3 regions of the Sinorhizobium sp. M4_45 genome follow, and region 2 is predicted to be linked to each of the others. Evidence: predicted binding sites of a transcription regulator. Region 2 holds the regulator's gene; each other region holds the start of a gene.
The links. The regulator LexA, encoded in region 2, represses DNA repair genes until DNA is damaged. The targets are predictions, from matches to a motif close to TGTTCNNNNTGTGTTCNG.
Positions count from the first base shown of each region.

Region 1: dnaE (DNA polymerase III subunit alpha) is a predicted target of LexA. The motif match lies at 2,820-2,837, and genes of this name have one in related genera.
Region 3: CN933_RS07430 (PA0069 family radical SAM protein) is a predicted target of LexA. The motif match lies at 7,312-7,329, and genes of this name have one in related genera.

Region 1 is NZ_NWVE01000002.1:833,342-843,940, forward strand. It holds gene proS (proline--tRNA ligase) at 1-585, shown strand, start outside; gene CN933_RS09735 (lipoprotein-releasing ABC transporter permease subunit) at 601-1,914, shown strand; gene CN933_RS09740 (ABC transporter ATP-binding protein) at 1,932-2,618, shown strand; gene dnaE (DNA polymerase III subunit alpha) at 3,097-6,606, shown strand; gene CN933_RS09750 (L,D-transpeptidase family protein) at 7,068-8,285, opposite strand; gene CN933_RS09755 (DNA polymerase IV) at 8,415-9,707, opposite strand; gene CN933_RS09760 (DUF3572 domain-containing protein) at 9,914-10,186, opposite strand; gene CN933_RS09765 (response regulator) at 10,343-10,599, shown strand, end outside.
Region 2 is NZ_NWVE01000001.1:1,086,711-1,097,309, forward strand. It holds gene CN933_RS05520 (putative quinol monooxygenase) at 1-16, shown strand, start outside; gene CN933_RS05525 (type 1 glutamine amidotransferase domain-containing protein) at 71-913, shown strand; gene CN933_RS05540 (DUF3606 domain-containing protein) at 1,451-1,624, shown strand; tRNA gene CN933_RS05550 (tRNA-Asn) at 2,001-2,075, opposite strand; gene CN933_RS05555 (membrane protein) at 2,218-2,499, shown strand; gene CN933_RS05560 (hypothetical protein) at 2,548-2,895, opposite strand; gene CN933_RS05565 (calcium-binding protein) at 3,292-4,371, shown strand; tRNA gene CN933_RS05570 (tRNA-Cys) at 4,419-4,492, opposite strand; gene lexA (transcriptional repressor LexA) at 4,712-5,428, opposite strand; gene CN933_RS05580 (hypothetical protein) at 5,651-5,815, opposite strand; tRNA gene CN933_RS05585 (tRNA-Ala) at 6,008-6,083, opposite strand; tRNA gene CN933_RS05590 (tRNA-Ser) at 6,352-6,441, opposite strand; gene CN933_RS05595 (hypothetical protein) at 6,636-6,848, opposite strand; gene CN933_RS05600 (septal ring lytic transglycosylase RlpA family protein) at 7,300-8,343, shown strand; gene CN933_RS05605 (D-alanyl-D-alanine carboxypeptidase family protein) at 8,400-9,554, shown strand; gene tmk (dTMP kinase) at 9,612-10,316, shown strand; gene CN933_RS05615 (DNA polymerase III subunit delta') at 10,313-10,599, shown strand, end outside.
Region 3 is NZ_NWVE01000002.1:366,555-377,153, forward strand. It holds gene CN933_RS07390 (potassium transporter Kup) at 1-692, shown strand, start outside; gene CN933_RS07395 (cell wall hydrolase) at 898-2,055, shown strand; gene CN933_RS07400 (AtpZ/AtpI family protein) at 2,345-2,704, shown strand; gene CN933_RS07405 (F0F1 ATP synthase subunit A) at 2,765-3,517, shown strand; gene CN933_RS07410 (F0F1 ATP synthase subunit C) at 3,602-3,829, shown strand; gene CN933_RS07415 (F0F1 ATP synthase subunit B) at 3,902-4,516, shown strand; gene CN933_RS07420 (F0F1 ATP synthase subunit B) at 4,530-5,015, shown strand; gene rnhB (ribonuclease HII) at 5,255-5,905, opposite strand; gene CN933_RS07430 (PA0069 family radical SAM protein) at 6,093-7,250, opposite strand; gene CN933_RS07435 (glycosyltransferase family protein) at 7,428-7,985, shown strand; gene CN933_RS07440 (hypothetical protein) at 8,052-9,131, opposite strand; gene moaB (molybdenum cofactor biosynthesis protein B) at 9,589-10,131, opposite strand; gene CN933_RS07450 (4-(cytidine 5'-diphospho)-2-C-methyl-D-erythritol kinase) at 10,138-10,599, opposite strand, start outside.

The sequences.
Region 1 (10,599 bases), on a different contig from region 2:
TTCGACAAGTGGACGTCGCGCTATGCGGCGACCTCGGAAATGCATGACGAGGCCGCCTTCGGCGCCATCCCCGAAGGCGAGCGCCTGTCCGCGCGCGGCATCGAGGTGGGTCACATCTTCTATTTCGGCACCAAATATTCCGAGGCGATGGGTGCGAAAGTGCTCGGGCCGGACGGCAAGGAACACACGGTGCACATGGGCTCCTATGGTATCGGTCCGACTCGCCTGGTGCCGGCGATCATCGAAGCTTCGCATGACGACAACGGTATCATCTGGCCGAAAGCGATCGCTCCGTTCGACGTCGTCGTCATCAACATGAAAACGGGCGATGACGCTTGCGATGCGGCTTGCGGCAGGGTCTACTCCGATCTCGGCAAGGCTGGATTCGACGTTCTTCTTGACGACACCGACGAGCGCGCCGGCGGGAAGTTCGCGACCGCCGACCTTATCGGCGTGCCGGTGCAGGTGATCGTCGGACCGCGTTCGATCGCGAACGGCGAAGTCGAAGTGAAGGACCGCAGGACCGGCGCGCGGGAGACGATGACCGTCGAAGCGGCGATCAACAAACTGGTCGCGGCGAGATAACAGACGAAGGGATCGATGATGACCGCGGCGACGGATGAGCAAGTGCAGGCTGCCGCTCCATCCAGCAAATCTTCCAGCCGTCCCTTCTCCGCCTTCGAGCGTATGGTCGCCTGGCGCTACCTGCGTTCGCGGCGCAAGGAAGCGTTCATCTCGGTCATTGCCGGCTTTTCCTTCATAGGGATCATGCTTGGGGTGGGAACGCTGATCATCGTCATGGCGGTGATGAACGGCTTCCGAACCGAGCTCATTTCGCGCATTCTCGGCATGAACGGCCACATGATCGTCCAGCCTCTGGACGGCCCGCTCACCAATTATGCCGATCTGGCCACCAATTTCTCCGCCGTTCCGGGCGTGACCATGGCCATTCCGATCGTCGAGGGCCAGGTTCTCGCGCAAGGCCTGGGCGATGCGTCGACGGGTGCGCTCGTTCGCGGGATACGCGCCGACGACCTCACCAAGCTGAAGTCGATCTCGGGAAATATTCAGTCCGGCGACCTCGTCGGCTTCGCCTCGGGCAGCGGCGTCGCCATCGGCTCGCGCATGGCCGAGCAGCTGGGCATCCGGGTGGGTGGGACGATCACGCTCACCTCACCCAACGGCGACGTCACGCCGATGGGCATGAATCCGAGGGTCAAGGCCTATACCGTCTCGGCCATCTTCGAGATGGGCATGTCGGAATACGACGCGACCATCATCTTCATGCCGCTCGAGGAAGCGCAGCTCTACTTCAATGCCGAAGGCCTCGTCCAGTCGATCGAGATATTCGCCGAGCATCCGGACGCGGTCGACGAGCTTCGCAAGCCGGTGGAGGATGCCGCCGGCCGGCAGATATTCATTACGGACTGGCGCGAACGCAACAGAACATTCTTTTCCGCGCTCGAGGTGGAACGGAACGTGATGTTCATGATCCTGACGCTGATCGTGCTGGTCGCGGCGCTGAACATCATCTCCGGCCTGATCATGCTGGTAAAGGACAAGGGCAGCGATATCGCGATCCTCAGGACGATGGGCGCGACCTCCGGCTCGGTGATGCGCATCTTCTTCATGACGGGCGCCGCAATCGGGGTCACGGGAACCATCGCGGGCGTCGTCCTCGGGGTCGTCGTCTGCCTCAACATCGAGTCGATCCGCCAGTTCTTCTCCTGGGTGTCCGGCGCCACGCTCTTCGATCCGGAGCTCTATTTCCTCAGCCAGCTTCCGGCCGATATGAACGCCGATGAGACCGTCACCGTCGTCGTCATGGCGCTTGCGCTTTCCTTCCTTGCCACGATCTTCCCGGCCTGGCGCGCCTCGCGCCTCGATCCGGTGCAGGCCCTGCGGTACGAATAACAAGGACAACAGCTCAAATGAATGCGCGCGTGGCACTGCAGCTCTCCGGCATCGAGCGGCACTATGGCGAGGGCGACACGTTTCTGCCGATCCTCAAGGGAGCCGACCTGACGTTGCGAAGCGGCGAGACGGTCGCCCTCGTGGCCCCATCCGGTACCGGAAAGTCGACATTGCTTCATATCGCAGGGCTGCTCGAACACCCGGACGAGGGCGAGGTGCTCGTGAACGGCACCTCATGCAACGGGCTCAGCGACGACCGGCGAACCGCCATCCGCCGCAACGAGATCGGCTTCGTCTACCAGTTCCATCATCTCCTGCCGGAATTCTCGGCGCTGGAGAACATCATGATGCCGCAACTGATCGCCGGATTGCCCAAGGCCGAGGCGGCGGAGCGGGCATCGGCCCTCCTGGACTATATGCGCATCGGCCATCGCGGCAGCCACCGCCCGACCGAGCTTTCCGGCGGCGAGCAGCAGCGCGTCGCCATCGCCAGGGCGGTCGCCAATGCGCCGCTCATCCTTCTGGCGGACGAGCCGACCGGCAACCTCGACCCCGAGACGGCCGGCTATGTGTTCGAGGCGCTGGAAGCCCTCGCTCGCCAGTCCGGGCTCGCGGCGCTGATCGCCACCCACAATCACGAACTCGCTTCGCTCATGGATCGCCGCGTGACCATCGAGGACGGCAAGGTCGTCGAACTGAAATAGTTCGGCCGCGGCTGCGCCTACTTGGCTCCGACCTCGCTCGAGGCCGCGGTCACCCGCCTCGGGCTGCGCTCCTTGCATGTTCCATTCGAGGCGTGTCGCCCCTCGGAAGGGCATGCACGAATGCGGGCCGCCGGTGCACGTTAACCATAGCCACTGAATAGCGGGTCTTCTATGCAGACTTCCTTGACTATCGAACAAAATTAGAACAAAAAGGGAACAGTAGCGGAAAGGAGACAAGTTATGGCTGATTTCGTACGTGATCTTGCTGCCTTCGCCTCGATGAGCCTTTTCATCGTGAGCATCTCGGTAATCGCTCTCGGCCTGTGACCGGGATTTATCGAGCGTGCTCCGCGTTCCTGTCGAGCGCGCACTAAACACCGCACGCCGGGCAAAAACCCCGGCGGCCCGTCCTTGAGACTGGACAGTTGGGACGGGAAACAGGATATCCTCGACGCCGGACAAGAATCGGAGTGCGGCGATGACAGGCAACCAGAGTATCGGGCAGAGTATCGGGCACGGCACAGGGGCTGCGGCGGATCCGCAGTTCGTTCACCTGCGGGTGCATTCCGCCTATTCGTTGCTGGAAGGCGCCCTGCCTTTGAAGAAGATCATCGGCAAGGCGGTCGCCGACGATCAGCCGGCGATCGGCATCGCCGACACCAATAATCTGTTCGCTGCGCTCGAATTCTCGCAGAAGGCCGCGGACGACGGATTGCAACCGATCATCGGCTGCCAACTCTCCATCGATATGGAGGACGAAGCGGAGGGCGAGCGGCGTGGGAACGCCCATCAGTTCGTCAAACTTCCCGCGATCGTGCTGATCGCGGCGACCGATGACGGTTACGCTCGCCTGGTAGAGCTCGTCAGCCGCGCCTATCTCGAAGGCGAGGGACACCAGCAGGCGCGAATAAGCCGCTCCTGGCTCGCCGCAGGCGGTACGTCCGGGCTGATCGCGCTCACCGGGGCGGGAGCCGGCCCGGTCGACATGGCGCTGAAGTCGGGTTCGCCGGCACTGGCCGAGGCACGCCTGAAAGTCTTGATCGAGCTTTTCGGCGATCGCCTCTATGTCGAACTGCAGCGGCACGGGAATTACGACCGGCGTCACGAGAACCGCATGATCGATCTCGCCTACCGGTTCGACGTTCCGCTCGTCGCCACCAACGAGGCGTTTTTCCCGTCGCCGTCCGACTATGACGCCCACGATGCGCTGATGGCCGTCGCTCACAATGCGATGGTGTCCGACGATAGCCGGTTCCGTCTGACTCCGGATCATTATCTGAAGGGCCGCAAGGAGATGGCGGCGCTCTTCGCGGATCTGCCCGAGGCATTGGAGAATACGATCGAGGTCGCGCGGCGCTGCTCCTTCATGTTGAAGACCCGCGGACCGATCCTGCCGCGCTTTACCGGGGCTTCGGATGATCCGGAGGAGGCCGAACGCGCGGAGGTGGCGGAGCTGCGCCGGCAGGCGGAGGAGGGGCTGGAGGGCCGCCTCGCCAAACTCGGCATGGCGCCCGGCTACAAGGAAGAGGACTATCGGGAACGGCTGGCCTTCGAACTCGGCGTCATCGAGCGGATGAAGTTTCCGGGCTACTTCCTCATCGTTGCGGACTTCATCAAATGGGCCAAGCAGCATGACATTCCGGTCGGGCCGGGCCGCGGCTCGGGTGCCGGCTCGCTGGTCGCCTATGCCCTGACGATCACCGACGTCGACCCGATGCGCTTCTCTCTGCTTTTCGAGCGCTTCCTCAATCCCGAACGCGTGTCGATGCCCGATTTCGACATCGATTTCTGCCAGGACCGGCGCGAGGAGGTCATCCGCTACGTGCAGCAGAAATACGGCCGCGAGCAGGTGGCGCAGATCATTACCTTCGGTTCGCTGCAGGCGCGCGCAGCACTGCGCGACGTCGGCCGCGTGCTGGAAATGCCCTACGGCCAGGTCGACAAGATCTGCAAGCTGGTGCCGAACAATCCCGCCAACCCGACGCCGCTTTCCAAGGCGATCGAGGAGGAACCGCGCCTGCAGGAGGAGGCGGAGAAGGAGCCGGTCGTTGCCCGCCTCCTCGACATTGCGCAGAAGATCGAGGGGCTTTACCGCCATGCCTCGACGCACGCAGCCGGCATCGTCATCGGCGACAGGCCGCTCTCGCAGCTCGTGCCGATGTACCGTGATCCGCGCTCCGACATGCCGGTCACCCAGTTCAACATGAAATGGGTCGAGCAGGCGGGTCTCGTAAAGTTCGACTTCCTTGGCCTGAAGACGCTGACGGTTTTGAAGACGGCCGTCGACTTCGTCGGCAAGCGCGGCATCCACATCGACCTGGCAAGCATTCCGCTCGACGATCTGAAGACCTACGAGACCCTTTCGCGCGGCGAGACGGTCGGCGTGTTCCAGGTGGAAAGCGCCGGCATGCGAAAGGCGCTGATCGGCATGCGCCCGGACTGCATCGAGGACATCATCGCGCTTGTGGCGCTCTATCGCCCGGGACCGATGGAGAACATCCCGGTCTACAACGCCCGCAAGCACGGCGAGGAAGAGATCGAATCGATCCATCCGAAGATCGATTACCTGCTCAAGGAGACGCAGGGCGTCATTGTCTACCAGGAGCAGGTGATGCAGATCGCCCAGGTGCTCTCGGGCTATTCGCTCGGCGAGGCCGACCTTTTGCGCCGCGCCATGGGCAAGAAGATCAAGGCGGAGATGGACAAGCAACGCGCCCGCTTCGTTGACGGTGCCGTCAAGAATGGCGTCTCGAAGCCGCAGGCCGACCTGATCTTCGACCTTCTCGCCAAGTTCGCCAATTACGGCTTCAACAAGTCGCACGCAGCCGCCTACGCCATCGTCTCCTACCAGACCGCCTACATGAAGGCGCATTATCCGGTCGAGTTCCTCGCAGCGTCGATGACGCTCGACATGTCGAACACCGACAAGATCAACGATTTCCGCCAGGACGCGATGCGCCTCGGCATCCAGGTGGTCGCGCCGTCCGTGCAGACCTCCCACCGCCACTTCGAAACCGGCGACAACCGCATCTATTATTCGCTCGCCGCCCTCAAAGGCGTCGGCGAGTCTGCCGTCGACCACATCGTCGCCGTACGCGGCGATCGGCCTTTCGCAAGTCTCGAAGATTTCTGCCTGAGGATCGATCCCAAGCTCTTGAACCGGCGTGTTTTCGAAAGCCTGATCGCCGCCGGTGCTTTCGACTGCTTCGGCTACGACCGGGCGGAGCTCGTCGGCGGCCTCGATCGTATCCTCGGTTTCGCCCAGCGCGCCCAGGAAAACAAGGTGAGCGGCCAGAGCGACATGTTCGGCGCGGGCGCCGCAACCGGGCCCGAGAAGATCGCCCTCCCGCCCTATACGCCGTGGCTCGCCTCGGAGAAGCTGCATCGCGAGTTCCAGGTTCTGGGCTTCTATCTCTCCGCCCATCCACTCGACACCTACAACAATCTGCTCGCCAAGATGCGCGTGCAGACATTTGCGGATTTCTCGGCAGCCGTAAAACAGGGAGCGGCGGCGGGCCGCCTCGCCGGGACGGTGACGTCGAAGCAGGAACGCAAGACGCGCACCGGCAACAAGATGGGGATCGTCGCCTTCTCGGACGCTTCGGGCCAATTCGAGGCCGTACTCTTCTCCGAAATGCTGAACCAGTATCGCGACCTTCTGGAGCCCGGCAAATCGCTGGTGATGACGGTCGACGCCGAAGAGCGGCCGGAAGGGATCGGCCTTCGCATCCGAACCCTGCGTTCGCTCGAGGAAGAATCGCTGCAGATGCAGAAGGCCTTGCGCGTCTATGTCCGCGACTGCGGACCGCTGCGCTCCATCGCCTCGCATCTGAACGCCAAGGGGGACGGCCTGGTTTCCTTCATCGTCATCAAGGACAACGGGCAGCGGGAGATCGAAGTCGAGCTCAACGAGAAATACCGGATCTCACCCGAGATCGCCGCCGCCCTTCGCTCCGCTCCCGGGGTGGTGGACGTCGAGCTGGTTTAGGGCCCGTCGAGATTCATTTCGCGTCTCGTAAGACGCGCGGCCGCTGTAGGGAACTTTTCGGAGGGCTGCATCTCTCCTCATCCTCATCTCTGTGCTCGTCACAGGGATGAGAGCAGCGCCGCGTCTGCGGCGCGGAAGACCCTTTCCAGCCCAAGGACTTGGTCTGAAAGAACTTTTCCCGCGCCGCGTATGCGGCGCTGCTGGATCTCTTTGACAAGCACAGAAAGAGATGAGGATGAGAGAGCGCAGCTCTCCGAAAAGTTTCCTACAGCGCCGCCGCGTCTATCAGACACGCAAAGGTCGCTGCAGCACTTTGAGCTGCTCTATGTCTTGTCCATTGACAGGCTACCATATCACCCCCTCGAAGAGCGGGCCTTTGCCGCTTTTCTCTTCGCCCCGCTTGCCGGGAGAAGGCAGGGCGACAAGGGGCAAACCAGGGTGCGGAAATCACCCCATGCCTTTCACCCGCGCCGCTCCCTCGTCACGGTGATGAAATCCGTTCCCTTGCCCGTCTCCAGTCCCGATTCGGTATCGGTGATCGAGAGTGACGAGCCGTTTGCAAGGAGGCCGGCGAGGCGTTCGCGAACGTCTTCGGGCACCGTGATGCGGCTCAGCGTCCTCTCCAGCGTGTCGGGCTCGCCTTCCTCTGTGATGCCAAGTCGCTTCTTGGTCGTTTTCGGCAGCTTGTTCTCGAGCGACATGCCGAACCATTTGCCCTGTCCGGTTTTCGTATCGAGATCCTGGAACTGCAGCAGATGTGTCCCGAGCGCCATTTCCGGCTCTGCGATGGCAATCTCGGCTTCGAAAAGCGGCTGGAATTGCCGGCGCACGCGCAACACGCCATTCAACGGTGTACTGCGGCCCGCCTTGCGAAAGACGGCTTCGATCAGCTCCGGCGTTATCTTGCCATCGACGGGCAGAGCTTCGGCCCTTTGGAACGCTTCGATCGCGGCGGCCGTTGCCGGACCGCTGAAGCCATCCGGCAGACCTGCATCGTAGCCGAGCGTATTGAGGAGCGTCTGGAGGTCGCGCACGCTCTCTTGCGTACCGCGCCGGGTAATCAGAATACGTATCGGGGCCTTCGCCTCGTCGGATGCGACGGGCGAGGGGCGTTTGTCGGTCATGGCGACTTCAACTGCGCTCCGGTTGAACTCCCCGATCGCCGGCCGCAGGGGGACGTCCGACAGGGCAGGTCCCTGCGGCCGCGACTGGCTCGGCTGGAAAAGCATTTCGTGCGCGATCTCGACCGGGGCGATCTGCCGATCCGATATGACCACATGCATGCCGTAGCCCGTCATCTTGAACAGGCTCGCCGCGAATTTGCTCGGCAGCCGCACGCAACCGTGCGAAGCCGGATAATCCGGTACATGGTTTGAGCCATGCAGGGCAATGCCGGACCAGGTAAGCCGCTGCATGAACGGCATCGGCGCATTCGAATAGATGTTCGACTCATGACGTCGGCGCTTCTCCAGGATCGAGAAAATGCCCGTCGGCGTCGCGTGCCCGGCCTTGCCGGTTGACACTTTCGACGTGGCGACCACCGTGTCGCCGTCATAGACGACGAGGGACTGCTGCTCCCTCGATACGACGATCTGCAACGGCGCCTTGGCGCCGGCCGCAAGCGCGGACGGCGACGCCATGACGAAAACCGCGAATCCCATCCGGAGAGCGAAACGCAACACCTACCCTCATTCAGACAGTGGCGGCACCGCAAACGGACGACGGAGCCGTGGAAGCAGGCTAGCGTTCAATATTTAAGGAATTGCCCCATACGATGCGTCAGCCGTCCGGTCGGGCAACCGTGACGGCTATTGCCGGCGCCGCCCCTTGCCGAACGTATAGCCGGTCTCGACGCTCGTCCTGCCGAACTTGTCGCGCAGCTTGTTGATCGCGTCCTCGGCGGCGGCACGCCGGGATGCCTGCGGATCGACAAGATCCGGCGGATCGGCGAGGTCGGGATCGACCAGATCGCTGACGCCGATCCCGATCAGCCGGTATTTCGTGCCGTCGACCTCCTTCTCGAGCAGCTGCAGGCCGGTGCGGAAGATGCGGTCGGCAAGGCGGGTGGGGCTTTCCAGCCTGCGGTTGCGCGTGCGGGTCTTGAAGTCCGCGGTCTTGAGCTTCAGCACCACCGTCTGTCCGGCGAGGTCGGATTTTCGCAAGCGGAATGCCACTTGTTCGCTGAGGCCCCTCAGATGCGTTACGAGGTCTTCCTGGCGTGCCAGGTCGTCGTTGAAGGTTGTCTCGGAGGAGACGCTCTTCGCTTCGCCTTCGATCTCCACGGATCTTTCGTCCAGGCCGCGCGAGAGCCTGTAGAGCCGCCGGCCCATCGTGCCGTAGCGGCGCATGAGGTCCGCCTCTTCCATCGTCTGGAGCTGCCCGATCGCGCGGATTCCGTCTCTTTCGAGCGTGGCGGCGAAGGCCTTGCCGACGCCCCAGATGAGAGTAACGGGTTTGGCCTTCAGGAAGTCGATGGCTTCGGCCTGGCCGATGACCGAAAAGCCGCGCGGCTTCTGAAGGTCCGAGGCGACCTTGGCCAGGAATTTGCAGTAGGAGAGCCCGACGGAGACGGTGATGCCGATTTCCTGCTCCACACGCCTGGCGAAGCGGGCAAGCGTTCGGGCGGGCGGATCGTGATGAAGCCGCTCGGTGCCGCTCAGATCGAGAAAGGCCTCATCTATCGACAGCGGCTGCACGAGAGGCGTCAGCTCCTGCATCATCGCTCTGACCTCCCGCCCGACGCGCACATATTTCTCCATGTCGGGCCTGATCACCACGGCCTGCGGACAGGCTTCGAGGGCCTTGAACATAGGCATGGCGGAGCGCACGCCGTTGATGCGGGCAATGTAGCAGGCCGTGGAGACGACGCCACGCTTACCGCCGCCGATGATCACGGGCTTGTCGGCGAGCTCCGGATTGTCGCGCTTCTCGACCGAGGCATAGAAGGCATCGCAGTCGATGTGCGCCAGGGTCAGCCGGTAGAGTTCGGGGTGCCGGAGGAGCCGCGGACTGCCGCAGGCGAGGCACCGCGGTGCCTGGGCGGCTTGCTCCTTGAGGCAATCACGGCAGAAGCCGGAGGGTGGGGCGGCGCTGTCGATCATATCCGGAACAAATGTTGAACGCGGCGACTTTACGCTCTACGCTGCTGAGTCTCAAGGCGGCGGCTGGAGGCTGTTTTGGATATCGCAGTTAAATTTGAGACGGTGCCGGCCGATCGCCGGCCGGACTTCGGGATGCCCTTTAGTCGGCACGGTGCACTCGGCACCGGGCGGTGCACCGCGCTGCGCACGCCGCGTGCCGGCAGCATTCAGCCTTCCTCGAAATCGCGCGGGCCGGAGAGGGCATGGTGCGCCCGGACGACCTCGTCCGGCGAGGTTTGCGTTTCGTTGCAGAAGGCCATCAGCGTCGGCTCGTGCTCCATCAGGAACGCAACGATGCCCCCCATGAAGCCCGGCTCGCCGACGGCGCCGCGCAGGGAGGCAGGGTCGGTGCCGGTGAGCGCCAGAAAGCGCGACATCAGCTCAGGCTCGTTCGCGAGCCAGGTCAGGATGGCGATCGCCGTATCCTCAGCGTTCTTCATGATATCCGCTCTCTTCTCGTTTGCCGGCCGCAATTACCTATTTTTCAACCAAATCGCGCTAGCCTGGCGATCGACGAAAAGGGTCGAGTCGCCGTTGTTGCAACTTAAATCTCTCCCGGAGACTTGCAAGGCGGCGGCAGACAGCAAGGGATCGACATGCCCAAACAGGTGATGATTGTTGAGGATAACGAGCTGAATATGAAGCTCTTCCGCGACCTGATTGAGGCTTCGGGCTACGCGACGATCCAGACGCGCAACGGCATGGAAGCTCTCGAACTCGCGCGCAAGCACCGTCCCGACCTGATTCTGATGGACATCCAGCTGCCGGAGGTTTCCGGCCTCGAGGTCACGAAATGGCTCAAGGAAGACGATGAGCTTCACGTGATTCCGGTCATCGCCGTAACCGCTTTTGC
Region 2 (10,599 bases):
GAAGATCGCCGGCTGACACAGCCGCAGCACACTCCTGACAACGCAATTTTCAAGCATCCGGAGACAGACGATGAAATACCTGCGTCGCCTCGCCATCACCCTTGCCCTCGGTTTCAGCGCCGCCAGCGCCCATGCAGCAAACGTGCTGGTCGTTCTTTCCGATTCAGACCATCTCGACCTGAAGGACGGCAAGGTCTTCCAGACCGGCTTTTACCTCAACGAACTGATGCAGCCGGTCGAGGCGCTGCTCGATGCCGGTCACGAGATCACCTTCGCCACCCCCAAGGGCACGGCGCCGTCCATCGACAAAACCTCTATCGACAAGATGTATTTCGGCGGAGACGAAGCTGCGATGAAGGCGAGCGAAGCGCAGCTTGAGGAAATCGGCTTGCTGTCTGACACTGCCTCGCCCGTAATCAGTCTCGCGCGGGTCGAGCAGATCGGCTACGACCATTTCGACGCGGTCTATGTCCCTGGCGGCCATGCCCCGATGCAGGATCTTCTTGTCAGCCCTGAGCTCGGCAAGTTGCTGACGCATTTCCATGAACAGGGCAAGACGACCGCGCTCGCCTGCCATGGGCCCATCGCGCTCATCTCGACCCTGCGGGACCCGAAGGCTTTCACCACACAGCTCGAAACCGAAGGCGCAGCGAAAGCAGACCGTGAATGGATCTATGCCGGCTACAACCTGACTGTGATCAGCAATGAGGAAGAGGAACTGGCAAAGGGATTGCTCGGCGGCGGCGCGATGAAGTTCTATCCGCAGGATGCTCTCACGCAAGCAGGTGCTCGCTATAGTCAGTCCGATGCGCCCTTCAGCGCGCATGTCGTCACCGATCGGGAACTGATCACGGGCCAAAATCCGGCCTCGGCCCCCGCCGTGGCGCAGGAACTCCTCGAGCGCTTGAAGTAAGAGGCGACATGTCCGGCCAGCACGAGGCCAGCCGGCGAGACCGCGCTCAGTTGCGGTGTTGATGCGGGGCTCATCGAATGCAAAAGCCCGGCGCAGCAGGAATGCCGCGCCGGACCTCGAGTTGAATTGAGCAAAGAGGACATCTGAAGCTGAGAACATCGAGGCACTGATTGAGCCGTGGACGTCCCTGATACGGATAGTGAAATGCTACCGGTCGACGGCGCGCCCCGGACAACGACATCACCCAGAGACGCGTCATAAGCCCGCCCTTGCCGAAGCGTGATCCGCTCCTATTCTTCATCTAAGTACATGGAGAAATAGAGTGGCAGATAATGACAAGGAGCCGGATCGTGACCGCGATGTCGTTTCCACTGAGGGGCATGGGGTCGCAAGTGATGAGAAAAGTGCGGCCTATAGGAGAAGGATGGTGCAGGAGGCCCTCCGTGAAGGAAACCCTGCCGGGGTGAAAGCGAAGGACTATCTCAGCAATAGATGGTTGTCCGGCGGCTCGTGGTAGACCGTCGATGAGAGGAAAGCATGGCAGATAATCCGAAGAAGAAAGGCCGCGACGGCGAGCTCGTTTCCGAGCAGGAGCACGAGGTGGCCTACCTCATGAGAACGGCGAAGGTGACGCGGCAGAAGGCGTTGACGGCGATCCGTGAAGCTGGGCCGAACCGCGAAAAAGTGATGGAATATCTCGGCAAGAAATAACGCTCAAAAGAGCGTCGCCTGCTGGACCTCCTTTGTCTTCGGCTCAAAGGGAGGTCGCGTTCCGCCTTTCGTGGCGTTCGTCTCCTGATCCGCGCCTTCTCCCATGCCGCGTGATAGTTCGTGTGCAGCTCGGCACGCGGCGATAATAGCGATAGATGCCGCTTGCGGCGTTTCTCATTGCGTAACGCGGAATATCTTCGGACCCTATGAATTCCCCGTTTGCCGGCCTGTGTGGTCCGCAAAGCAGCCAAAATGTAACCAAAAAGCAAGCCAGCACCGAACCTTTTAGAGGCTTGGTGCATTTACATGATCGGTTAAGCACTTGAAAATACTCAAAGAAAAAGCCCCGCACCGTGAGATGCAGGGCTTTGGAAACTGGCTCCCCGGGCCGGATTCGAACCGGCGACCTATCGATTAACAGTCGAGTGCTCTACCGCTGAGCTACCAGGGATCATCTGCGCCGCAGAAGTGAGGCTGCTAATACAAATGCTTTTCCGATTTGCCAAGCGGTTTTTCAAAAAAAATGTCGGTAGGCGGTTGCCGCCCTGTGGAGAAGGCACCAACTGTGGGGTCATTGGTACGGAAGAAGAGTGATGGCGAAGAAGCATTTTGGCATCGATCCCAGGACGCGTGAGATCGTGCTCGGCAAATGGCGGATGAGCCTGCCCAACTCGCCGGCATTGCGCGTGCTCATCGGCGTTCTGCTCGTCTTCGGCGGTCTGCTCGGTTTTCTGCCCATCCTGGGCTTCTGGATGGTTCCTCTGGGCCTGCTCGTGCTTTCGCACGATATTCCCTCGATGCGCCGACGGCGGCGCAAGCTGGCCGTATGGTGGGCCCGATGGCGCAGCAAGCCGAACTCGTCCGGCAGATCCTGAGAGGTGGGCCTCGCGAAGAGTTCCGCCAGCATCCGGATGCAGCGCATTTCAGTCGGCGGAATTGCGCGGCTTTCGACGTCGTTTGGGCAGGAGGGCGACAATGACGCAGGCGAGGACCAAAGCGACCGGCCAGAAATCGGTGGCCTGGTCCCAACTCCACCTCCACATTTCATAGCCCTCCAGGTGAGGCGGCGGCAGCTTTGCGCTGATCTCGAAATCACGTTTCTCGCGGCCGTGGAAGTGTCCGATGGCGAAGGCGAGGCCGATGATCAGCGCCAGCCTTCTCGGCGCAATCGCCATGAACAGGAGGGCGACGACTGCTGCAATACAGAAGCCCTCGACCACATGCCCGAGCCAGTCGAAGTGGCGCTGAATGTAGCCCCAAGGAATATCCATCACGTCGCGCTTCGAGTGCCGCCTCCCGATGAGGCCGGCCGAGGGACCGCTATATCACAACCGCCGATCACGAGACCACACGATCCTCGAGGTTTCGCCCTTCGCGGACGTCTTCGGGAGCGTGGGCGAGCTCGTCCTTCTTCCAGTATCCGGGCGCTGAGTGTGGTCGCAAAGTACAACTTGTAGTTAATCCAAAGTGGTCAATAGACAGGAACATCACGTTCGGCAACATTGGAGCGCTTTCAGGAAAAGGGTGTAACGGTCTTCCGTAGGAAGTCCGTATTTTCATAGCGTTAGCTCGTCACTCCGACGGGGCCCGACGAAGTCGGCGCCGCGAAGGCCGTCCGGGTTTCCCAAGACGAGCATCGCTTACTGTACAGCACTGTGGAGAGAAAAATGGCGCATCTGATCGGTGGCATCGCCCCTTGGCTCGGGCTGGACAACCACATCTTCGGAACGAACGATCCGGACATTATCTTCGGAGACCCGTTCACGACCGGCAATAGCCTGGGAGTCTCCGAAATCGGCGGCTTCCTGTCTTCGGGGCAGGGTGGCCGCGACAGCCTTGACGGCCTTGGGGGCAACGACACGCTCTTCGGCGACGCTTGGACGATCTCCAATCAGGGGCGTGGTGGCGACGACCAGCTCGACGGCGGCGCCGGCGACGACACGCTGTACGGCGATGCCTTCCAGATCGATGCGATTGATTCCGCTATCGTCGCCGGAGGGAATGATCGTCTCTCGGGCGGCAAAGGCAACGATACACTCTATGGCGATGGCTACAATTGCCTCAGAGGACGTGGTGGAGACGACTGGCTCGACGGCGGCGCCGGAGACGATACTCTCTCGGGCGACGCTTTCTCCCTGGGCGATTTTTTCGTTGGCGGGAACGATCGACTCCAGGGCGGAGAGGGCCATGACAAGCTCTACGGCGATGGCCTCGACCAGGGCGTCGTGGAATCCGGGATTGGCGGGAACGACCACCTCTATGGTGATTCGGGCAATGACTTTCTCGTTGGAGACATTCTTTTCTCACGTGGCGGCAGTGGCGGCGACGACCTGCTCGACGGAGGCAAAGGCAATGACGTCCTGTATGGCGATGCAGAGGTCGGCGTGGACACCGCGGGTGGGAACGACCTCTTGATCGGCGGCACCGGTAACGATCAGCTCTGGGGCGATGGTCGACTGACCGCAGCCTTCGCGGTCGAGACCGGTGCCGATCAGTTCCTGTTTTCACGAAACAGTGGTCGGGATGAGATCTTCGACTTTGAATTGGACAAGGACGTCATCCAAATCGCTGGCTATGGCTACGACGACTTCGCTGATTTTTTGCCCAACATCGGCAACGATGCTGACGGGAACGCTGTCCTGCAGTTGAATGGTACCGTCGATCAGGTCACTCTGATCGGCATCCACGCCGCCGACCTCAGCGCTGCCAACTTCGTCTTTGCGGGCGCGGATTTCGCCTTCGTCTGACGGAGGTAAGATTTGTCGGCAACAAAGCTGAATAGCGGTGGATTTTTTGGAGGCCTCGCCCGGAATTGAACCGGGGTACAAGGATTTGCAGTCCTCTGCGTCACCACTCCGCCACGAGGCCTCTACGATTTGCGATTTTTCAAATCGTGGCGCGGATTTAGAATGATTGCCCGCAATCCGCAAGAGGGTACATTTGGAATAGGGTCTTTTTTATTCTGTATAAATAGGGCTTCGGTTCTGTGGAGGCGTGGCCATAGCGCCCCAAGGCGCAATGGCCCCACTTCTAACGCTTTGAAATTGCGTACTTCCGTGGGAAACACCTGCACACCTGGTCGGGAGGCTAGTGGTACCGCCGGATGAGGCCGACAAGCCTGCCTTGGATCTTGACCCGATCCGGACCGAATATCCGCGTCTCGTAAGCCGGATTGGCGGCTTCGAGCGCAATTGAGGCGCCCTTGCGACGGAAACGCTTCAGAGTTGCTTCCTCGTCGTCGATCAGGGCGACGACGATATCCCCGGGGGTGGCAGTGCTTCCGTTCCGGATGATCACCGTATCGCCATCGAGGATGCCGGCCTCGATCATCGAATCACCCTTGATCTCGAGAGCGTAGTGCTCGCCGCTGCCGATCATTTCGACCGGTACGGAAATATCGTGCATGTTGTTCTGGATTGCGGAAATCGGCACGCCGGCGGCAATGCGGCCCATGACCGGAACAGCGACCGACGCGATCTCGGCCGGGGGCGCCGGTTTCGGTGCGGGGGGCGGGGCCGCAGGCTTGCCCAGACTGCCTTCGATCACGCTCGGCGAAAAGCCGCGGCGGACCTGCGAAACACCGGCATAGGCCTCCGGCAGCTTGATGACTTCGAGGGCTCGAGCGCGATTCGGTAGCCGGCGAATGAACCCGCGCTCTTCGAGTGCGGTGATCAGACGATGGATGCCCGATTTGGAGGCAAGGTCGAGGGCATCTTTCATCTCGTCGAAGGACGGCGGAACCCCGGATTCCTTCATTCGTTCATGAATGAACAGAAGCAATTCCTGTTGCTTGCGGGTCAGCATGGCGTCACTCCAGAATCGCGAAACAAATCAAGAACAGAACCTATCTGTTCCATATGTGTTCCGCAAGTGCCTAAAATTCCGTGAATACCGCTTGCTGCTGAATGCCTGCCCGCTTCCGATCCGGCGTGTCGTTGGCGATCGCTCGGAATGTCGGGGCAGGGGGCGATACGCTCTCGCATGTTTGGCTTACAGCGGCCGCCCCAGTCGCTCGCCTATGCCATGCTAATAGGCAAGCCGCAGTCCGCCCGGCGTAAGAACGTCGAATTCAGGCTCGGGATAGGGCCCGTACCACTGGGTATAGGTCGTGTTGGTCGAGCCTGTGCTGGCGCACCCCGAAAGGGCGAAGAGGGAAAAAATTACGGCTGCCACCAAAGATTTAACAGGCATGTTTTTCTCCACTCGCGGGAGTTGCCCAGACCTCGAACGGGTCAGACTAAAACTTTCTCTCAAATCAGCTTTTTTGGCAAGCGCGCCGAGCCGCGGCATCGCCCGGGCTCTGGCAACCTGACGTCCGGCATCGGTGGAAGTTACCTCAGGTAAGACCTGTCACCTAGGTGTCCGGGTTGGACAAGAGGGGAATGGTGGAGTCGAAGGGAGTCGAACCCTCGACCTCCGCAGTGCGATTGCGGCGCTCTCCCAACTGAGCTACGACCCCACTGGTCACTCGTTGTATAAGATTTTTCGGCCCCGCGCGCCAGTGCATTCCGTCTTCCGGCTTCACCCTTGCTGCCCGGTAGGGCACGCTGCAATTCATCCACCCGAATATCGCCCCTTCGCGATGGAGTCCCAAAGCAGCTTCTTCCGCTCCGGCAGGTGACGCAAAGCGTCGGAAGGGCAGGGCAGCCACGAGCCTTGCGGGTGGGGAAGACGGCCATCAGTGACGAGAAGCTGGGAATTCCGGCGTGCCCGGATCAATTCTGAAATGGCGGAAGAGGTGGGATTCGAACCCACGGTGCGCTTTCACGCACGCCGGTTTTCAAGACCGGTGCCTTAAACCGCTCGGCCACTCTTCCGGGTGATTGCGGAGCTTCGTGAAATTCGTTTCCGAGTTCTCGATTGACCGGCGATCGCTACCGGGTTTGCTGCCCATTCACCAACGGCTGGCTTTTTAGCAGCTTTGATCACAGCGTCAACTTGCTCTGGAGCATTTGCTTGCATTCGAGGCGTGCCGCGCCGCATACGCCCGTGGCACGGTTGTGGGCTATCGTCACGGGCGGAGTCCGCTGTCCGGCGCCGCAGGCGGACTTTCGTCGCCTGCCCGGGCGACGTAGGCCGCGACGTCCCGGCTTCTGCCGTCCAGGAGCGCCGCTCCGGCAAGCAGATAAACGGCAATCGCCAACATCGACAGGAGCATTATGCCTAAGGGCAGGCCGGTTGCCGCCCGTCGCTCCGGCGGCCCATAATCGTATCTGTCGTCCATTGCGATATCCTCTCGGACGTTGGGCCGGAGCACGGGGCAGCACGCCAACCGGGGACGGAGCCTCAGAGTTGCACCGACGGGAAGCTTCGGCCAGCTCTGAGGCCGCCGCACCCCGCGGCCGACGAGCCGCGTGGGTGCTTATTGCGATATGTGTCGGCAGGGGAACCCGGCAACGGGTTTCGGACCTTTGGCGCGCTCTATCGGACTATGGTCCAGCGGCTCATTTACGTTCCGTAAACCATAGCGAGCGTTTTTTAGCGTCCGTTCGTCCTCCGGTTCGCAATTTCGCCTTGTTGTTGTCATGATTGTTCGGCTGTTCCGTTTCGGGACGGCGAAGTTCTCGCGGGGGAACTACTGCACGATTGCGACGATCGTTGCGCGTTCGGTCGGATGCGTGAGCGCTGCAGGAGCGGATTTCGGGTGCGGCTTTGCGAATGATCTTGTGGGACAGATGACATCCAATAACGGTGCGGCATATCTTGTGAGGGGGCTCCGTCTCGCAGCGGTTCCGTTGCTTTGCGCGGTGCTTGCGGCCTGCGGATCGACGACGTCGAGCGTCAAGAAGACCAAGTCGCGGAGCAAGGAATACTTCGCCGAGTCCGTCTATGGCGTCAAAGCCAGCCCCAGAGTCGCTACCGGAAACAACATTCCCAAGGGCGGTGGCCGCTACCAGGTAGGCAAACCCTATCAGGTCAAAGGCAAGTGGTATCAGCCGAAGGAGGATTTCGGCTACAACAAGAGCGGGATGGCCTCCTGGTACGGGTCTGCCTTCCATGGCCGGCTGACGGCCAATGGCGAGGTCTATGACAAGCATCACCTTTCGGCCGCTCACCCGACGTTTCCGCTGCCGAGCTATGCGCGCGTGACCAACCTGGAGAACGGCACGTCCGTCATCGTGCGTGTCAATGATCGCGGCCCCTATGAATACGGCCGGATCATCGACGTCTCTTCGAAAACCGCCGACCTGCTGGACATCAAGCGCAAGGGAAGCGCCAATGTTCGCGTTCAATATGTCGGTCGTGCGCCGCTCGAAGGCAATGACATGCCCTACCTCATGGCTTCGTACGTCAGGAAGGGCGACCGTGGCCCGAGCGTTATGCCGGAAGGGCAGATCGCCTCAGGCGTTATGGTGGCTTCCAACGAGCCGCTGCGCGACATGGTTCCGAATCTCCGCGCCGTTCCGGTTCCGAACAGATCGACGCTCGATGCCGGCGTGCCGGTGAACGCGCTCGCAAAGCCGGCGCAGGCCTCGGCGGCACCAAGCGCCTTCGACGAATTCGTCGTTCTGCCGCAGATCGGCCCCATGCCGACGTCGCGCCCGCAATTGATCCCGCTGCCGGATGGCAGCATGGCCTATGCTGCGGCCTATGTCGAAGTTCGCGTCAGCGACAAGCCGTCGCCCTTCGAGGCGATCATGGTCGATCGCAACCCGCTGACCCCCGATTCCATTCTCGCCTATGCGAAGCGCCAGTACCGAAACGCCGACTCGCGCTGACGCCGGTTGAAGAGGGCTTTCCGCGCTGATATGCCCATGCAGAACCGGAGTTTCTCATGCGCATGAAGTGGCTTGCGGTCGTAGGTTTCCTCGCGGCCATCGTTTCGGGGCAAGCGGTCGCGCAGACGCCCGCCTTCGACACCAAAGCGAAGCAGATCTATCTCGTCGATGCCGAGACAGGCACAGTGCTCTTTTCACGCGACGAGGATGCACCCGTCCCGCCTGCCTCGCTCGCCAAACTCATGGCGATGGAGGTGGTTTTCGAAGCCTTGGATAAGGGCGACCTGACGTCCGAGACGAGTTTCGAGGTTTCTGAACATGCGTGGCGTACAGGCGGGGCCCCCTCCGGCACTGCAACGATGTTCGCCGCGATCAAATCCAGGATTCGCGTTGCCGATCTCATCCAGGGCGCAACGGTGCAACTCGCCAACGATGCGTGCATTGTCCTGGCTGAGGGAATGGCTGGCAGCGAGGCTGCTTTTGCCGAACTGATGACCAAGCGGGCCCGCGAGCTGGGGCTGCCGGTCGCCACATTCAGGAATGCCACGGGGCTGCCGCATCCGGAAAACAAGATCACGATGCGCGAACTCGTCGCCCTTACGCGGCACCTGTACGAGGCGCACCCGAATTACTATCGGCTCTATTCGCAGCCGGAATTCGAGTGGAACAAGATCCTTCAGCGCAACAAGAACCCTCTGATCGCCGCGAATGTCGGCGTCGATGGATTGGCGACCGGCTTTGCGGAGGGTTTCGGCTTCTCGCTCGCCGTCTCGATGCAACGGGGCGACCGCCGGGTCTTTCTCGCGATGGGGGGCCTCGAGAGCGAAAAGGAGAGAATCGACGAGAGCCGCAGGGTCCTGGATTGGGCGATGACCGCTTTCGAGAAACGGCGCATTTTCGCAGATGGTGAAACCATCGGAGAGGCGAGCGTCTACGGCGGTGCGGATTCCCGGGTGGCGCTCGTGGCGGGCGGCCCGGTCGACGTTCTGCTGCCGGTAAAAAATCCCGAACGGCTGACGGCACGCATCGTCTACAAATGGCCGCTCAACGCACCCGTCGCTGCCGGTCAGCAGGTCGGCGTCGTCAAGCTCTGGAACGGGGACAAGCTGCTGCGGGAAGTTCCCGTGAAGACGGCGAGGGCGGTCGAGTCCGGAACGCTCACGAGCCGGGCGCTCGACGCGCTGCAGGAACTGCTGTTCTTCTGGCTGTGACAAATGCGCTTTGCGACGGTTCCTTCCGCGGGACCGATCGGCTAAACAGAGACGATAATGCACGCCGATCCGGGAATTGAAGTGTCGCTGACCAAGGGTTTGTTCATAACATTCGAGGGGGGAGAGGGGGCCGGCAAGTCGACCCAGATGCGCCTTCTTGCGCAAGCGCTGAGCTCGCGCGGCTACCGCGTGCTCACCACGCGCGAGCCGGGAGGCTCCGCGGGTGCCGAAGCCGTTCGCCACGTCCTTCTTTCGGGCGCGGCGGAGTCCTTCGGAGTCCGGATGGAGGCGATCCTCTTTGCGGCCGCCCGCAGCGACCACGTCGAGGAGGTGATCCGGCCGGCGCTCCAGCAAGGAACGATAGTCCTTTGCGATCGGTTCATGGATTCCTCGCGCGTCTATCAGGGCGTGACCGGCAATCTGGAACCGGCCTTCGTCGAGACCATGGAACGCGTTGCGGTGAACGGTGTCATTCCCGACTGCACCATCATTTTCGATCTTCCCGCCTCGGTCGGGTTGGAGCGCGCCCGCCGCCGCGCCGCAAACGACAGTCCCGACCGATTTGAAAAGGAACAGTTGGCGACGCATGAAAAGCGGCGCGAAGCCTTTCTCGATATTGCCGCGGCCGATCCGGAGCGATGCCGCGTCGTCGATGCCAACCGTCCGCCGACCGCGATCGCTGCCGAAGTATTGAGTCTGGTCGAGGCGCTATTGCCGCTTGAGGGCAAACCGCAACCCTCGAATGCGGAAGCGACGTCATGACCCCGGAACAGCCAGGTGTGCTGGAGGGCGCGCTTGCTCCCGTGATGAACAGCAAGCTCTTCGGTCATCGGGAGGCGGAAGCCTTTCTCGCGCAGAGCTACCGGTCCGGAAAGGGTCATCACGCGATCCTGATCGAAGGGCCGGAGGGGATAGGCAAGGCCACACTCGCCTTCCGCTTCGCCAATCATGTCCTGAGCCATCCGGATCCGGCAGACGCCCCCGAAAGGCTTGCCGACCCTGATCCCGCCTCTATCGTCACGAGACAGCTCGGTTCGGGCGCATC
Region 3 (10,599 bases), on a different contig from region 2:
GGGCGGCGGGTGCGCTGCTGCCGTTGTTCGCGCTGGAATTCGTCTTCCTGGGCGCCAACATGCTGAAGATCCACGACGGGGGCTACGTGCCGATCCTGATTGCGGCGACCTTCATCGTCATCATGTGGACCTGGAAGCGCGGCACAGCAATCCTGCACGCCAAGACCCGCCATATCGACATTCCGCTGGCAAGCTTCATCAAATCGGTCGAGCGCCAGAGCGAGCACGCGCCGGTGTCGGTGACCGGCACGGCGATATTCCTGACCAGCGATCCGGAATCGACTCCTGCCGCCCTGTTGCACAACATCAAACACAACCACGTTCTGCATCAGCAGAACTTCATTCTGACGATCCGGACGGCAAACACGCCGAAGGTGCCGAGGGAAGAGCGGGTCAGCGCGCGGCGGTTGTCGGAGCGTTTCACTCTGCTGGAAATGAAGTTCGGCTTCATGGAGACGCAGAATGTCTCCCAGGCGCTGGGCCTCTTCAGAAAATCGGGCCTGAAATTCGACATCATGTCCACCTCTTTCTATCTCGGCCGCCGCAAACTCGTGCCCGACGCCCAGTCCGGCATGCCGCATTGGCAGGACCGTCTGTTCATCGCACTCGCCAATGCTGCGATCGATCCCTCCGATTATTTCCGCCTGCCGACGAACCGGGTGGTCGAACTCGGCTCTCACGTAATCATCTGATCCGTTTCACTGCGTCCGCATTAACCAAACATCAAGGTTAATGCCGCATTTTCAAGGCTCACGCGAAGCGGTCCCGGCGAGCCGGCCGGCCGCTTCCAAACCCTAGCGTCCTGCATGGAATCTTGTCGCTGGCTCATCGCCGGCTTGCGAGAGCGCGTGCTTGAGAAAGAGTTCCTGGAGCCGACCGGTGCGTAAGAGTTGGAAGTTGCGTGACAAGTTTCGGTTTTCGTTCTCGGCCTGGCGGGCCCCGGCGATCCTAGGCCTTGCCGTATTCCTCGGCTTCCCCTCGGCGGTCGCCTATTCGGACATTGCGACTTTTCTGTCCGGCATCAACCGCGGCGGCGAGCGTTGGCGCACCTATCTCACTCCGTCGCCGGCCGGCTCTCTCCACGAAGTCGAGATGGTCTTCACGGACCCGATCACCACCGGTGCGCTCGATGGCGGCGCCGGCATGACCCTGCCGGAAGGCGGCCGCGTGGCGCTGACCGCCGAATCCAAACACCAGGGGACGCCGGACGAGGATCGCGTGACGCGGAAGCTGAAGAAGGGGCGAATCGTCGCGGTAACGCCGGTGACCCCGCCCAAGGACTTCAGCGCCGGGTCCATCCTTCAGCGCACGAGCTCGCTTATCGGTCCGGCCGTCGACGGCCCCGAAAAGATGGTCTTTGCCAAGCCGAAGATCAAAGGCAAGGAAATAGAGATCGCCACGGTCTTTTACCGCAAGTCGCCGCCGAAGCCGGAACCGGGCCTCTCGCCGATGCTGGCCAAGCTCGTCACCAACGACAAGCCCGACATTCTTGCGACTGCCTATATCCGGCCCGAGCCGGACTATGCGCGTGAATCACCCTTCGATTCGATCCTGCGGAACGACGAAAATGCAGGGCGCTTCATTCCGGATATCGCGCCCGACGATCATGCCTGGGCGGCAACGCCGCTGCCGCCAACCGTCTTCAGCAAGGAAGAGCAGACCTGTCTGGCCGAGGGAATCTATTTCGAGGCACGCAGCGAGTCCGTCAAGGGCCAGGCCGCGGTGGCGCAGGTCATTCTCAATCGCGTCCGCAATCCGACCTACCCGAAGACGATCTGCGGCGTCGTCTACCAGAACAAGGCCTGGCGCAACCGCTGCCAGTTCTCTTTCGCCTGCGACATGATCCGCGACCTTATCTATTCGCGATCGCACTGGAAGACGGCCAAGGAAGTCGCGCTGGCGGTCACCTCCGGAAGGATATGGCTGTCGGAAGTCGGCTCGGCGACCCATTATCACGCCACCTATGTGAATCCCGCCTGGGCCAAGACGATGAAGCGGGTCGGCAAGATCGGGCTGCACATCTTCTACAGAACCTATGGCGGCGGCTGGAGCTGACGGCGTAGCCGCCTCAGCGTCCCTGTCGGCCGCCGGAGCCGCGGGTGTGACCCCGCCGCTGGCTGCGATTCCCTCTGCACCTTTGTCGCAGCTTGCCGGATTTATTGCTAAGCCTCTGAATTAAAATAAGAATATTGTCCACGTCGAAGGTGCCCGCATGCCTTGACTATGCGGGTGCCTAAAACTATGTTGCGCGCGACTTCAAATGGGGCCGAAGCGTGGCTTGAACAGCGGCCGTTTGTATGACCGAGATCGCGTTCGACCGCGTGGGGGTGCAAAGGGGAGCCATGTGACGGAGAAGCCGGAAGAAAGTCTGGAAGCGCGGCTCAAGCGCCTCGGCGACGACATCAAGTCCAAGAAGCGGGCGGATGTCTCGGAAGGGGCGGATGGGCGCGCCGATGAAAGCCGCAAGGGGTACGCGGCGGCGATGAAGCTTTCGAGCGAATTCATCGCCGGCATCCTGGTCGGGGCGTTTCTGGGCTATCTTTTGGACCACTTTGCGGGTACAGGGCCGTGGGGCATGATCGTCCTCCTGCTACTCGGCTTCTGTGCCGGCGTGTTGAACGTGCTGCGTTCCGCCGGTGTGGTGGCGAAGCCCGACGAGCGGAAGGGTGAGCCGGGCACGGACAAAGAGGACGGCGGCGTCTGATACGTCGCCGGGAAGAACAGGATTTCCGCTCGCGGGCGGGCAAAACGAAAGAGAAGCGCGGTGTCAAACGATCCGACCCACCAGTTCCTGGTCAACAAGATTGTCCCGATCGAGATTGGCGGAATTGACTTTTCCTTCACCAATGCGTCGCTGTTCATGGTCGCGACAGTGGGTGCGGCCGCGGGCTTCCTCTATCTGACGACGTCGCAGCGTGGGCTGATCCCGACGCGCATGCAGTCGGTTTCGGAAATGTCCTACGAATTCATCGCCTCGATGCTTCGCGAGGGCGCCGGCAGTCACGGGATGAAGTTCTTCCCGATGGTCTTCTCGCTGTTCATGTTCATTCTGACGGCGAACCTGCTCGGCATGGTCCCCTATTTCTTCACCGTCACCAGCCAGATCATCGTCACCTTCGCGCTTGCGGTCTTCGTGATCGGCACCGTCCTTCTCTACGGCTTCTACAAGCACGGTTTCGGCTTCCTCAAGCTGTTCGTGCCGCAAGGCGTGCCGGGCGCGCTTCTGCCGCTTGTCGTCTCGATCGAAATCATCTCGTTCCTTTCCCGTCCGATCAGCCTCTCGGTCCGTCTTTTCGCCAACATGCTGGCGGGCCACATCACGCTGAAGGTCTTCGCAGGCTTCGTCGCATCGCTCAGCGCTTTTGGGGCGCTCGGCATCGGCGGCGCGATCCTGCCGCTCATCATGACCGTCGCCCTTACCGGTCTTGAATTCCTTGTCGCCTTCCTCCAGGCCTATGTCTTTGCGGTGCTGACCTGCATGTACCTCAACGATGCGGTCCACCCCGGAGGCCACTAAGGAATAAACAGTCGCTGGTTTCCGGTCGGCTTGCCGCCGGAAGCGCAAATCCTAAGCCGCAACACCATTTCGAAGGAGTCAATCATGGAAGCGGAAGCAGCAAAGTACATCGGTGCAGGTCTTGCATGCCTTGGTATGGCCGGCACGGCTCTCGGCCTCGGCAACATCTTCGGCAGCTACCTGTCCGGCGCTCTGCGCAATCCGTCGGCAGCTGACGGCCAGTTCGGCCGCCTCGTCTTCGGCTTCGCCGTTACGGAAGCTCTGGGCATCTTCTCGCTGCTCATTGCACTCCTCCTCCTCTTCGCCGTCTGATATCGGCAGAAGTTTTGGCCGCGGCCGAAAGGCCGCGGCCGCGCATATTCTTGAGTGCACCTGGAGGTGAGCATGTTTGTGACCGCGGCATACGCCCAGTCATCCACCACCGAAGGCGCCGAAGCACACGATGCCGCTGCGGCCGGTGAGGTGCACACCGAAACGGGTGTGGCCCACGAAGGCGAGCATGGCTCCGGCGTGTTCCCGCCCTTCGATTCGACCCATTTCGCTTCGCAGCTTCTTTGGCTTGCGATTACGTTCGGGCTTTTCTATCTCCTGATGTCGAAAGTCATCATCCCCCGCATTGGCGGTATCCTCGAGACGCGCCATGACCGGATCGCTCAGGACCTCGACGAGGCATCTCGTCTGAAGGGCGAGGCCGATGCGGCCATCGCCGCCTACGAGCAGGAACTGGCAGGCGCAAGGGCAAAAGGCCATTCGATTGCGGACACCGCACGCGAAGCTGCCAAGACGAAGGCCAAGGCCGATCGCGACGGTGTCGAAGCCGAGCTCGCGAAGAAGATTGCCGCCGCAGAGGCGCGCATCGGCGACATCAAGTCAAAAGCGCTTGCCGATGTCGGCGCCATCGCCGAGGAAACTGCTACGGCCGTGGTCAAGCAATTGATCGGCGGAACCGTCACCAAGTCCGAGATCGCTGCGGCGTTCAAGGCTTCGGCCGGCAACTGAGGATAAGAGAACAATGGCTCTTGATGCGACTTTCTATGCCCTCGTAGGCCTTATTCTCTTCTTTGCCCTCATCGCCTATCTCAAGGTTCCGGGCATGGTCGGCAAGGCACTCGACGCCCGCGCCGACAAGATCAGCAACGAACTGGCGGAAGCGAAGCGTCTGCGCGAGGAAGCGCAGAGCCTCGTTGCCGAATATCAGCGCAAGCGCAAGGATGCCGAGGCGGAAGCCGCGAGCATCGTCGCCGCTGCCCAGCGCGAAGCAGAGATGCTGACGGCGGAAGCAAGGCAGAAAACCGAAGAATATGTCGCGCGCCGCACGGCACTTTCCGAACAGAAGATCAAGCAGGCCGAAAGCGATGCGATCAATGCGGTTCGTGCTGCTGCCGTAGACCTGGCAATCAGCGCAGCCGAGAAAGTGATCGCGAGCAAGGCCGACGCAGGCGCTCAGGAGTCGCTCTTCAAGAAGGCGCTCGGCGAGGTCAAGTCACGCCTGAACTGAGAGTCGGTTCGACCGAGATTCAAGGCCCCGCTTCGGCGGGGTTTTTTCGTTGGGCGCATGGGAGGTTGTCTCCGACAGTCCCCGGGTTTCGGCTTCAGCGGTTTTGATCGTGTCGACCAAGCCCTTGCCGGGACGGACGCTCATGCCTACAGCCTGGATGAAGGCCGCGGAGCCGCTTTGCGCGGCGCGGAAGAAAGCTTCCGGTTTACGCCCCCGATCAAAGCCAGGGCCGGGGTCGACTACAGTTGTCGGAACGGGCGGAAGCTCATGCGGTGCAGGGAGCAGGGGCCGTGGCTTTCGATCGCGCTGCGATGCTTCACCGTCGCATAGCCCGCGTGATGGGCAAAGCCGTAGAGGGGAAAGGTTGCATCGGCCCGGGCCATCATCCGGTCGCGGGTGACTTTGGCAACGATCGATGCGGCGGCGATCGACACCGAGCGGCTGTCGCCTTTGACGATGGCCTTGGCGTGACAGGTAAGCCCGGGAGGGACGTCGCGGCCGTCGACGAGAACGATGCGGGCCGCCAGCTCCAGGCCATGAACGGCGCGGCGCATCGCATCGAGGCTGGCTTTCAGTATGTCGGTCGTGTCGATGCGGGCCGACGAGGACGAGGCGATCGAGACCGTCGCCGTCGCCAGAATCTCCTCGAACAATGCCTCGCGCTGCTCCGCGCTCAAGAGCTTGCTATCGTTGAGGCCCGCCGGGATCGCCTCCGGATTGAGGATGACAGCCGCAGCGACGACAGGGCCCGCGAGCGGGCCACGTCCGGCCTCGTCGGCGCCCGCCACCGGCCAGAGACCGTCGCGCTGCGCCGCGCGTTCGAACGTGAAATCCGGAACGGCCGGCGGAAGAGGGAAAAGAGGGGAATCGGGCTGTTTGCTGCGTGTCATGCGGGCGACATTGGCATACTCGCCCGATTCCCTTCAAGTCCCCGGCTCGGTTTGCGGCGGTTGCCGGGGAAGACCAGCACCGCCCCCGAGGCAAGGGGCGGACACTGGAAGTTTTAAGGCACATCGGCGGTCGAGATCGCGACGTTTGTTCAATCTCCGGTGCGATAGCCTGTCGAAACGGTCTGCATCAAAGCAGCGACAGTTGAACCCCCATCCCGAGGGGCGGCACGAAGAGATCGCTGCGCAATTGCCGGCGCGTCAGATTGAGGCCGAGCCGCTTGGCCGCCAGCTCGAATCGACGGCCGATCTGCCAGGCGTAAGGTCCACTGCCCTTCATTCGTTTACCGAACTCGGCATCGTAATCCTTGCCGCCGCGCATGGAACGGATGAGCGACATGACGTGCCGGTAGCGGTCCGGATAGTTTCTGAGAAGCCAATCACGGAACAGGGGGCTCACCTCCAGCGGAAGCCGGAGGAGGACGTAGCTCGCATCCGAGGCGCCGGCCGTCTTCGCCGAATCGAGCACGCGCTCGATCTCGTGGTCGTTCAGCGCCGGAATGATCGGCGCGACCAGAACGCCAGCGGGAATGCCGGCCTCGGAAATTGCGCGTAGCGCCTCCAGCCGCTTGGTGGGCGTCGACGCCCGCGGCTCCATGCTGCGCGCCAGTTTCCGGTCGAGCGTGGTCACGGAAATCCCGACCCGGGCAAGCCCCTTTTCCGCCATCGGTGCCAGCAGGTCGATGTCGCGCGTCACCATGGCCGATTTGGTAACGATCATGACCGGATGATTGGCGTCCTTGAGCACCTCCAGGATCTGGCGCATGATCCGCCATTCCTTTTCGATCGGCTGATAGGGATCGGTATTTGTGCCGATCGCGATCGGACGGAGCTTATAGTCCGGCTTCGCCAGTTCGCGCTCGAGAAGACGTGGCGCGTCCGGCTTGGCGAAGAGCTTGGCTTCGAAATCGAGCCCTGCCGAGAGCCCCATATAGGCGTGCGTAGGGCGCGCGAAGCAGTAGATGCAGCCGTGCTCGCAGCCACGATAGGGGTTGATCGATCGGTCGAAAGATATATCGGGAGAATCGTTGCGCGTGATCGCGGTCTTCGGCTTTTCTATCTGGACCTCGGTCTTGAACGGCGGCAGCTCCTCGAGCGTTTGCCACCCGTCATCGAAGACTTCGCGCGTCATCGGCTCGAAGCGTCCGGAGATGTTGAGGGCGGCACCGCGGCCGCGCCGACGATCGACGTCGATTCTAATGCCGGTTCCGGCGACGAGGGCCTCCGCCACATCCGCGCTGTTGCCGGGCGCATAGACGCCCTGCTTGAGTTGAGACAGATCGCTCATCGAAATCTCCCGGAACCATGCTCGGTTCGCTTGGTGCTGATTATTTTCCTAGCGCAGAAAAGGGAACAAAGCAAGAACAAATATTCAGCGCAGGTCCGGGGAAGCTCCGTGATCATCCCGCACCCTGCGCGGAACGGCGCTTGTAGCAATCTGCGCTGCGATGCGGTAGGAACGCCTATGCTGACGGTCATCATGGAAACGAAGGACAACGAAGCGGAGCTCGCGCAGACGCTCTCGGCGCTCGTTGCCGGTGCGGTGGAAGGGCTCGTCAGCGATGTCATAATCCTGGACCACGGATCGACCGACGGCTGTCCCAGGATCGCGGATGCTGCTGGCTGCCGCTTCTGCCTCGACTGGGATCTCGGCGATGTCCTTCGTTCGGCCCGCGGCGAGTGGCTGATGCTGCTGGAGCCTGGTGCCCGCCCCATCGGTCGCTGGGTGGATGAATTGGCCGAATACGTCTCTCTGAACAGGAGCCCGGCGCAGTTTTCTCCCTCGCGAATGCATAAGCGCCCGCTTCTCAAGCGCCTGGCGCACAGGTCGCCGCCGCTGGAGTCCGGATTTCTGATGCCGAAGGGTGATGCGGTCGCGGCTGCGCGCGGCAAGATGCCGCTCAGCCGCCTTACGAGCGGACGAGCTGCCCGCAAACTTGCGACCGAGCTCGTCCCAGCCTGGGTCGCAATGGAGAACCGGGCGACCGGTGAACGGCATCGGACGCCTGATTCCAAGATGTGAGCTTGCGATAGGTTGTCCATTCGGGCCCGACCGAGGTGTCGGGGGACCCAAATGGCATCGTTGTTGTCAGAGCGAGCGGACTGCAAGCGAGTTCAATTGCCAGGCCGAGTCGATCGAAATGTCGATGCTGACGTCATTGAGGAGTGCCCAGATGCGATCGGCCACGCCGACATAGATCCAGAGCTCGCGGCCAGCGGGGAAGGCCATCTCGGTGAAGAGGTTGATGATTCTTCGTTCCCCAGGAACGGCCTGGATTGAGGTGCCGGGGAAGCTCTCGCCATCGCCGCTGCAGTCGAGGCCCGAGGCGAACCACTGGTCGCTCACCTCGTTCGCCGGTTCGACATCCTCCCAGTTCCAGAACACAGCCAACACGAGGCGGCCGCGCGTCGTCGCGTGAAAGTCGGACCACCCGAACTCGTCGTAGGTCGAGATGTGATGGCGGCAGATGAGGGCCGACAGGTCGGCCTTGACTTGCAGTATCCCGGTGCGAAGCGTCTTGAACGGCACGAGATAGCCGTTCTCCCGATAGGCACAGAGAAGATCCACGTCGGAGGCATCGCTGTTGCGGGCGATCAGTTTCGATCCAAACCGGCCGGCACAGTCCAGATAGGAACTGTTCTCCACGATTGCCCCGTCGCCGGTTGCCTGATTCTGATCGAGTCTGTCCCAGCAGCCTCCAAAGGGCGGGAGAAACAGCTTTTCCTTGTCCGGGTCGGGCGCGACATACACGATCGGTGGCTGTTTGAAGATGTCGGTCACGCTGCCGACCACCGTTTCGTGGCGGTGGAAGGCTTCAGGGCTCTTCACCAACGCGCCGACTTCGCCATAGGCGCGCTTATGAAGCCGTTTGAGCGCGTTCAGATCAAGGTCGGCATTCCTGGCCTCCACGAACGACCTGTATCGAAGACCGGGGCCGCGCGGATCGTCCCGCAAGCCCGACCTTGCAACATTCTTGATCCTGTCGCGCAGTTCAGGTGCAATGATATGCCGTCGCTGCTCCGCGAAGGACTGGCGCAATGCGTCCAGCTTGTCCACCGTTGCCTGCCATTCTTCTTTGCGCCGACTTTCGTAGAGCGCCCGCAGCCCCAGCGGAATCTCGGCCGCAGGCCAATCCGTTTTCGAATATGTATGCTCTGCCGTTCCCATGACCTCCTCCTTACCCTCGCGGGGTCGCGGCGCGGAGCCTCGAGCGGCGCGCCTGCGTCGTTAATGAAAACCGGGAAAAGGGGCTCCGAGTCGGTAAACAGGAATGGGCTTTCTCCGGCGATGAGAAGCCATCATATGCCGGTGGTAGCCCCGAGCTGAGCCTCTTCTCCGAAGCAAGAATGGGGCGTACCTTGCGGTACCCCCCAAAGTGGCTCTCAAATGACCTTGTTTATGCAAATATTCGTCTGTGAAAATGTCTTGCCATGCAGGCCCACCGTTGCGAACGGGCAGCACGTCGTAGCATTCTCTCTTTTCCCGATATTGCCCCGGAAAAGAGGCCGGACATTCGCTCGAAGCAATTAAACGGTGCTTGCCTTGCCCGCTCCGAGCCAAGCCGACGGAGGCAAATTAACGGGATTCTGGGCGCTGGGCTGTTCCAAACGGAACATGAATTTCGTCAGCCGCGCTTCAGGTGCTCGTCGAGTCTCGGCATGATCTCGACGAAATTGCACGGCATGTGCCGGTAATCGAGTTGCTGCTTCAGGATTTCGTCCCAGGCATCCTTGCAGGCACCGGGGGATCCGGGCAGGACGAAGATGAACGTCGCGTTGGCGACCCCGCCCGTGGCTCGCGACTGGATCGTCGACGTGCCGATCTTCTCGTAGGAGATCCGGTGGAACACCTCCGAAAAGCCATCCATGCGCTTCTCGAAGAGCGGCTCCAGCGCTTCCGGCGTCACGTCGCGGCCCGTGAAGCCGGTGCCCCCGGTGGTGATGACGACGTCGATCGCGGCATCGAGCGTCCAGGCCTTTACCTGTCCGTAGATCTTCTCGCGCTCGTCGGGAACGATTGTCCGCGCCTCGAGCCGGTGGCCGGCCTCCCGTATTCTCGCTTCGAGCACATCGCCGGACTTGTCGTCCGCGCGTGTGCGCGTGTCCGAGACCGTGAGCACGGCGATGCCGATGGGAATGAAGGGACGTCTTTCATCGAGGCCGGGCATCTGGCGTTATCCTGATTTTCCCGCGGTTCGCGTCGCCTGAACGTACCATCGCGGGTGGTCGGCGGAAATGGTCTCAGCGGCACGCTCGGCGCTTTTCGTCCCCGTGAACAGTCCGAAGCAGGTGGCGCCTGAGCCGGACATCCGCACGAGCGCGGCGCCTGCATCGTGCAGTGCCTTCGAGACGGTTTCGATCATCGGCTCGTGCGCACGTGCCGGCGGCTCCAGATCGTTCCGCATGGCCGCCATGGCCGTCAGCCATTCGGCAGTCGAGCGGGCATCTTCAGGCAAGACCAGCGCAGGATTGGTCTTCCTGACGAGCGATCGGAAGATAACCGGCGTGGAGACCGCGACGAGGGGGTTGACGAGGACGACGTCGAAGGGCGGCAGCTCGGGAAAAGGCGTGATCTCTTCGCCGATGCCTCTCGCGACGAGGGGGCCTCGGTCGAGACACATCGGAACGTCCGCGCC